2 regions of the Erysipelothrix enhydrae genome follow, and region 1 is predicted to be linked to the other one. Evidence: a T-box and tRNA genes for the amino acid it is inferred to sense, from the RefSeq annotation. Region 1 holds a T-box; the other holds one or more tRNA genes.

What was found. The T-box of region 1 lies ahead of serS (serine--tRNA ligase). A T-box ahead of a tRNA ligase gene usually reads a tRNA of that ligase, here a tRNA-Ser.
Region 2: it encodes a tRNA-Ser, which carries the amino acid that the T-box ahead of serS (serine--tRNA ligase) is inferred to sense. The anticodon was not compared.

The regions. Positions count from the first base shown of each region.
Region 1 covers NZ_CP125807.1:654,698-659,129, reverse strand. Annotated here, with positions in the region: gene LLS04_RS03325 (HAD family hydrolase) at 1-602, shown strand, start outside; gene serS (serine--tRNA ligase) at 606-1,892, opposite strand; T-box leader at 1,927-2,114, opposite strand; gene gyrA (DNA gyrase subunit A) at 2,190-4,432, opposite strand, start outside.
Region 2 covers NZ_CP125807.1:128,636-133,067, reverse strand. Annotated here, with positions in the region: gene LLS04_RS00795 (ABC transporter permease) at 1-940, shown strand, start outside; gene LLS04_RS00790 (hypothetical protein) at 951-1,340, opposite strand; gene LLS04_RS00785 (hypothetical protein) at 1,398-1,667, opposite strand; tRNA gene LLS04_RS00780 (tRNA-Gly) at 1,777-1,850, opposite strand; tRNA gene LLS04_RS00775 (tRNA-Asp) at 1,854-1,929, opposite strand; tRNA gene LLS04_RS00770 (tRNA-Gly) at 1,953-2,026, opposite strand; tRNA gene LLS04_RS00765 (tRNA-Asp) at 2,030-2,105, opposite strand; tRNA gene LLS04_RS00760 (tRNA-Gly) at 2,351-2,424, opposite strand; tRNA gene LLS04_RS00755 (tRNA-Asp) at 2,432-2,507, opposite strand; tRNA gene LLS04_RS00750 (tRNA-Ser) at 2,536-2,626, opposite strand; gene LLS04_RS00745 (thermonuclease family protein) at 2,747-3,268, shown strand; gene ytvI (sporulation integral membrane protein YtvI) at 3,325-4,419, shown strand.

The DNA of each region.
Region 1 (4,432 bases):
TTTCTGACAACGGCGCCATTGTAGAGCACAACGGCGAGATACTGTATAAATCAGTATTCTCTAAACTAGACGTGGAAACTGTAACAAAGGTTTTCAGGACATGTATCGAAACTTCGATTATTGCATCAGGTATTGATTGTGCCTATGTTGAACTTGGCGACCCAATACACGAACAATATCTCGAAGAATACTATCCTGGGTTCGTTATTGTCGACGATCTCACAGCTATAGATGTAGATTTTGTTAAGATAACTGCGTGCAGTCTCAATCACACGGTTTCTAATTTTAATGAGATTGTTAAAGAATCTTTAGACGGTCACTTTAATGCAGTCACTGCGGGAGCGGTATGGATTGATGTAATGCATTCTAATGTTAATAAGGGAGTTGGAATCAAGCACTTACTAAAGGCTCTTAGTATCGACGCTGCGGACATTATTACGTTCGGGGATTATCACAACGATATCCAGATGTTAGAGCTGGCAGGAAGCTCTTACGCAGTCGCTAATGCACATGCGGATGTCAAAGGCGTTGTCACTGAAGTTATTGAATCGAATAATGAAAATGCTGTAATGAATCAAATTCAAAAATTAGTAAAAAAATAGAGCCTATTGATTAGGCTCTATTTTTTTCTTGAATCCCATGTAGGGTTGAAGTGCTTCAGGAATCAATACACTTCCATCAGCTTGAAGATTGTTTTCTAAAAATGCGATAAGCATTCTTGGTGGTGCTACAACTGTATTATTTAAAGTATGTGCATAGACACGGCCTTCTGGCGTATCAATACGTATTTTTAATCTACGCGCTTGAGCATCTGTTAAGTTTGAACAGCTTCCGACTTCGAAATATTTCTTCTGTCTTGGGCTCCATGCCTCAACATCAACACTCTTATTCTTTAAATCTGCAAGATCTCCAGAGCAACATTCGAGAACACGAACAGGAATATCTAGGGTTCTAAAGAAATCTACTGAATTGTGGTAAAGTTCTTCGAATAATACTGCACTGTCTTCGGGGTGACACACTACAACCATCTCTTGTTTCTCAAATTGATGGATACGGTATACCCCGCGTTCCTCAATTCCGTGAGCCCCTACTTCTTTGCGGAAGCATGGTGAATAACTTGTAAGTTTATGAGGTAGCGTTTCTCCGTCGATAATAGTATCAATGTATTTACCAATCATGGAGTGTTCACTTGTACCGATTAGATATAAGTCTTCTCCTTCGATTTTATACATCATGTTTTCCATCTCTTCAAAACTCATTACGCCACTTACTACGTCACGATGAATCATAAATGGAGGGATAACATAATCGTAACCACGATCAATCATAAAATCACGAGCATATGAAGTAACAGCGGAATGTAATCGTGCAATATCTTTTTGCAGGTAATAAAACCCAGCTCCAGCAACTTTTCGTGCTGCGTCAAGATCAATACCGCCAAACGACTCCATAATGTCTGTATGATAAGGAACATCAAATCCTTTATCGACGATATCCCCTACTGTATAACGTTCAACATTTTCACTATCATCTTTACCAATCGGTACATCGTCCGCGATGATATTTGGAATTTCCATCATTAAAGCTTTGATTTTATTAAACAATGGTTCTTCACGTTCTTCGATATCCTTTAGTTCAAGAGCGAAAGCCTGAACTTGTTCTTTCACGGCGTTTGCTTCATCAATCTTTTTTTGACCCATAAGCTGACCAATTTGTTTACTTAAAGCATTACGTTGCCCTCTTAGTTCATCCGCGCGAGTCTTAATTCCGCGATATTCAATATCTAGAGCAATGATTTCGTCTACCATATCCGCTTTATGTTCTTGGAACTTCTTCTTAAGGTTTTCCTTAATAAGCTCAGGATTGGTTCTAAATAGATTAATATCTAACATATTTTTCTCCTTTTGAAAATAAAAAAAACACCTCTTAAGGGACGTGTAAACGTGGTGCCACCCTTTTTCATATGTTCCACGTGGAACATACCTTTAACAGATAACGGTTGTCTTCCGAAATGAATCTCTCCAGGGTGGAACTATAAAGTTTTATAATGATTTTCACCAAGCATCATCTCTCTTAAATAAAACAGTTATATTAATCCCTCTCAACGAGTTAAGTAAATTATAGCGATTATCATATTTTAAGTCAAATAGAATCGAAAGAAAAAGCAAGGAGTTTCCTCCTTGCTTATGTTATTCTGCAATTTCTATTTCTTTTTCATTAACAGGTTCTACTTGATCTGTTGTTTGTTCTTCATTTGGTTCCTCAACTGTAGGTTGAAGAATCGCAACTTGCGACACAGAATCTGTTTCACCAACGTTAATCAAACGAACACCGATCGTTGATCGTCCATAAATTCCAATGTTACTGATTTCTGTACGAATAACAGTTCCTTCATTAGAGATGATTAATGCTTCCTCATCACCGTTAACTGCACGAAGTGAGACAAGGTTACCATTCTTCTCAGTAATGTTTACTGTTTTAACGCCCTTAGCCCCACGTTTGGTGCGTCGGTATTCCGAGATGTCAGTACGCTTACCGTAACCTTTTTCGGTTACTGCTAGGATATATTGACCTTCACGGTCAGTAGCAATTCCTACCACTTCACCTTCATCAACATTAAATCCAATAACACCTGATGCTGTACGTCCCATAGAACGGACTTCATTTTCATCGAATCGAACGGCCTTACCGTTGCTTCCTCCGATAATGATTTCGTTATCTCCGTTTGTCATACGAACACCTACGAGTTCGTCATCTTCACGAAGTGTAATCGCAATTTTACCGTTTTGGCGTATTGATTCAAATTCTTGAACTTCAACACGTTTCACAATACCTTGTTTTGTAACGAAGAATGCATATTTTGATTCGTCATCTTTCGCAACTTTAACGAGCGTTTTAACGGTTTCACCTTCTGTAAGGTTTAATAAGTTAATAACTGGTATTCCTTTTGATGTACGGCTTGATGACGGTACATTAAATCCGCGAATACGGTAAACTTTTCCGAGGTTTGTAAAGAGTAATAGATAATCATGTGTCGACATCGCTATAAATTGATCAACGGTGTCCTCATCGTATGTACTAATACCGCGTACACCTTTTCCACCACGGTTTTGTGTATTGAATGAATCAACTGTTGTACGTTTGATATATCCATTCATTGTCATCGTAACAACAATATCTTCAACTGGAATTAAGTCTTCATCTAACATATCAATATCAGCTTCTACAATTTCAGAACGACGATCATCACCAAATTTTGTTTTGATTTCGATTAATTCGTCTTTAATGATTGTAAGCAATCGATCGTGGTTCGCTAAAATATCTTTTAAATCAACAATTAGAATAGTTAATTCATTGAATTCATTTTCAACTTTATCACGTTGCAATCCGGTCAAACGACGCAATTGCATATCTAATACTGCTTTAGATTGAATTTCAGTTAAATCGAAGGCTTCATTGAGTCGAGTAATCGCTTCTGGATCGTCCTTGGATGTACGTATGATTGAAATAACTTCATCAATATGATCAAGTGCAATCATAAGTCCCTGTAGGATATGTGCGCGATCTTCTGCTTTCTTCAATTCAAACTGTGTTCTACGTGTAACAATTTCAATTTGATGATCACGATAGTGACTTAATACTTGTAATAGATTTAATAACTCAGGTCTTCCATTAACAAGTGCTAACATATTAACCCCAAAGGATGATTGGAGTGCTGTAAGACGATACAGTTGGTTTAATACAACTTCGGCTTGAACTTCTCTTCGTAGTTCTACTACAATACGAATTCCTTCACGGTTTGATTCATCTCGTAGGTCTGTGATTCCATTAATTTCTTTATCACGAACAAGTGTTGCGATTTTTTCTACTAAAGTAGCTTTATTAACTTGATATGGGATTTCTGAAATAATAATGCGTGGTTTACCATTCTTCATTTCTTCGATATCCACTTTTGCCCGCATAACTACAGAACCTCGTCCTGTTTCAAACGCTGACTTGATTCCACTACGTCCAAGTAAAAGTGCCCCTGTTGGAAAATCAGGACCAAAAATATAATCTTCCATTAGTTCTTTGATTGTTATATCTGGGTTATCGATTAATGCAATCGTTGCATCAATTACTTCTCCAAGATTATGAGGAGGAATATTTGTTGCCATACCAACCGCAATCCCAGTACCACCATTAACAAGAACATTAGGGAAACGCGATGGTAGTACAACGGGTTCATGCTCTTCACCATCATAGTTATCAATAAAATCTACAGTATTCTTATTGATATCACGAATTAATTCCATTGAGATTTTAGACATACGCGCTTCTGTATAACGCATCGCAGCCGCACCATCTCCGTCGATTGATCCGAAGTTACCGTGACCGTCAATCAACATATATCGATATGAAAATTCTTGTGCCATACGTACCATTGAATCAT
Region 2 (4,432 bases), 530 kb from region 1:
CCTCTATCGCTCCGAGTCATTTAGCACAGATATACTCGTGCAGTCAGGGGATATAGAGGAGGATATAGAACCATTAAGAGAACCCTTAGCACTTGTCACACTTAGTGACTACAATAAAGTCCGTACCTTTCATAAGAAACCGGTACTCAAGCTCGATCAGAATCAACTTTACTTTCAACCGGATTACAACAGCCTTGTTACGATGCGCACACCTTTGGTCGATGTCCTTGATTATCGCAAACCATTAATTTTTGATAATCAAGAATTTCTATTACAACCTTATGATAAAGAAAATTTTGTAATCATTTCCAATCAATCGAATGGATACCCGATCTTGGTGGTTAATGATCAAGACTTCAATCATATAAAGGTCACTTGGCCTGACGTTTTTATCAAAACGATTCTGAGTGCTAATCTCTTGAATTCGTCAGAGGCAGAGATTGAAAGGATTATAGAACAAGTAAATCTAAAACAAAAGGATGATCCAACAGAGTACTATGCTACCGATATTCTTTCCAGATATAATTCAGGACTTACGGGAATGGGTACTGAAATTATCATTGCCGCTGTGGGACTATATGTTGGGATGGTACTCTTAATCGTAAGTCTTGTTATCTTAGCGCTCCAACAATTATCAGAAGCCAGTGATAACCAGGCACGCTATGAAACTCTTCGGAAGATTGGGGTTTCATCAAACATGATAAATCGTGCTCTTCTAAAACAAACAGCTTTATATTTCTTTATGCCACTGGGTGTCGCCTTAGTTCATACAGTTGTTGGATTGATTGCGGTAGAGCGAAATTTAAATCTAATCAACTTAGGTTATCCATCGAATGTATTAAGCATTTCAACGGTCGCGATTGTTTTTCTGTTTTATCTGATTTATTTTGTAATAACCTATATGAATAGTAAACGAATCATTCGACCTCATCGTAATTAAAAAAACATATTCAATTAGAATATGTTTTTTCTTTTAAAGCAGTATGCTTTTCAATATATGGATAGAAGTGTTCAAGTTGAAGCATCTCAATAAATAGGTCTACGCCGGATTCGAAGAAATCCCTAAGAACGGGATTATCATTGTTATATTTTACCATCATAAGATCTTTTGGATTCAGTAATTCATTACTGATATCATATCGAAGTTGAGCAATTAATATCGATGTAAGTGCGTTTGTTTCATAGCGTATCCAATCTATGGTGTAAGTTAAGTCGTCTTGTACGTATTCTGATAAGCAATCATAATAGGTACTCAAAAGATGACTTTCAAAGATTGTTTTTTGAAGGTATATAGTTGTTTGTACGGATTGCTCATCACCATATGCTGTGATAAAAGACATTACACGGTTAAAGATTTCCTGTCCTTCCGGTGTATTGAAGTACGTACCGGGAATGGATTAATCGTAGTTTAAAGCGTAGTAACCTTCTGTTAATTCTTGTAATACAATTCGAAGTTTAGTATCTTTTTCAAGTTTCTTCTCCCGATCAATCTGTTTCTGATGGTTTTCTTTTATTTTCTTTAATTCGGTATCGGCAGATTGTTTTCTACCAAGATACGAACTGATGTATCCAAATAAAGAACTTAGTAAAACACCGGAAAGACTGATGATTGCGACAACAATTTGGTAACTGTCCATTATATTCAAAATATATATCGATTCGGTCATAAACAATCCTCCTATAAAAGCATTATAACGTATATTATTCTAAATCCAATCTTTGATTTTAAAAGTAAAAAAACTCTATAAGCGAACTTATAGAGTTAAATTAATTATTTGGAGCAGGTGAGGGGAATTGAACCCCCGCCTCAACCTTGGCAAGGTCGTGTTCTACCATTGAACTACACCTGCAAATGGCGGTCCAGACGGGAATCGAACCCGCGATCTCCTGCGTGACAGGCAGGCATGTTAACCGCTACACCACTGGACCATTTGCAAACATTAAATTGTACTTGGAGCAGGTGAGGGGAATTGAACCCCCGCCTCAACCTTGGCAAGGTCGTGTTCTACCATTGAACTACACCTGCAAATGGCGGTCCAGACGGGAATCGAACCCGCGATCTCCTGCGTGACAGGCAGGCATGTTAACCGCTACACCACTGGACCATTTGCAAAACGTTAATCCCTTAACGCTCATATATATTACCATAGATAAAATCTTATTCCAAGCCTTTTTTACAACATAAACTAGTTTTTTTTGTTTGGCTCTAAATCAGCTACAGAATGCAACCTTACAGTCAACACAAAGCCTAAAAAATGATGGTAAAAGGAATCTCAATTCAATTAGAAGTCTATTGAATTGAGGGAAGATATAAAAAAAAGAACAATGCTGTTCTTAATAATTAATATTTTGGAGCAGGTGAGGGGAATTGAACCCCCGCCTCAACCTTGGCAAGGTCGTGTTCTACCATTGAACTACACCTGCAAAAAAATGGCGGTCCAGACGGGAATCGAACCCGCGATCTCCTGCGTGACAGGCAGGCATGTTAACCGCTACACCACTGGACCATTTTTTTATATATGAGAAACAAAATAATGGCGGAGATGGGGAGATTTGAACTCCCGCGCCAGTTACCCGACCTATACCCTTAGCAGGGGCACCTCTTCAGCCACTTGAGTACATCTCCAAGTTTGTTTCTTGCTCTCTTCTTTGAGTGCTCATTCATATTATCACAACAATAGGTCTTAGGCAATAGGATTTTATTGTTTTTTTTAATATTTAACATTGTTTAGGGTATAATGTGTCTATGAACAATAAAATTAAACAAAACACCGCGAATATGTTACTTAAAATCACTGTTCTAGTTATTTTGGTAATAATATTTCTTCTATCTGAATTTGCGAAGCCGCAGAGTAATTCAAATATGGAACACGTTACACTTCACAAGTGTATTGATGGGGATACAGCACAACTAAACATTGGTGGTAAAAAAGAGAAAGTCCGTTTTATTGCTGTAGATACGCCAGAGCTGCGTCAAAATGATCAATACAATCCTCAATTTTTTGCAGAGGAAGCGAGCTCATTTACGTGTGAATATTTAAAAAATGCAAAAAAAATCAAACTTGAGTATGATCCCGAAGCTGATAAGTATGATAAATATGGTCGTGTTATTGCCTGGGTATACGTTGATGATACACTTTTACAGGAACTATTAGTTTCCGGAGGATTTGCTAAGGTTAAATATATCTATGGTGATTACCTTCATGTAGATAAATTAAATCGTTTACAGGCAAATGCTAAGAAACAAAAAATGGGTATATGGAAATGATAAAGGTAGACTTTGAATCTTGAAATCTTTAAAATAAACTATAGATGGAGGAAGTTATGATTGAAAAACGTAAAAATTTTATAATTAATATTCTGTATTTTGCAATAAGTTTTAGTCTTGCAGCATTGGTCCTTAAATTTTCAACGAAATACCTGATGCCTTTTATTATTGGTTTTGTGATCGCATTCTTATTGAAGCCGGTTATATCTAAACTCACAAAGAAAATTGGAAATCAAAAGGGTTCTTCATTATTAGTAGTTATTCTTTTCTATATATTATTAGCAGCGGCTATATTTTGGATTTTGGTAGCGGTTATTGCGGGTATTCAAAATTTTGCGAAAGCTGTTCCAAGCTTCTATCAGGCAACACTATCTCCCGCAATTGAATCTGTCATTGTTTGGGTAGAGGGTGCCGTCGTTAATCTTGATCCGGATGTCATTGAGATCATTGAATCTATTGGTCGCTCTATAGTTCAAAGCATTGATGGAATTTTCAAAGGGATTTCAGGTGGAACGATTAATTTCATTACACGACTTATTTCTTCAATTCCAAGTGTTTTGATATCAATATTAATTGCTATTATTTCATCGTTCTTCTTCACGTTGGATTACCAAGGAATTGTTAGCAGTGTAATGGGGATGATTCCTTTAAAACAAAGAACTTTGATCTTGGATATTAAAGATGGGCTGATTTCTGTTCTCGGTAAATATTTAAGAGCCTATGCTAAATTGATGTCGCTGACATTTGTGGAGCTGTCATTTGCGTTCTTTATTCTTGGTATCCATAATCCTATTGGTTTGGCTTTTATGGTTGCGATCATTGACATCCTTCCAGTTCTAGGAACCGGAACGGTTATGATTCCGTGGTTTATTATTGAACTCATCATGGGTAACACTCCATTGGGCATCGGACTCATGATTACTTACATTGTAATCACTGTAATTCGGAATATTTTAGAGCCGAAGATTGTGGGGGATCAAATAGGACTCCACCCACTAGCAACTCTTATCCTTATATATGTAGGACTAAAGATGTTTGGTTTCATCGGTTTATTTGCGCTTCCTATATCTGCAACTATACTAAAAACACTGCACGATGAAGGTAAAATTAATATTTTCCGTAGAGCAGATGAATCGAGCGAAATAGCTTAAGTTAAACATATAA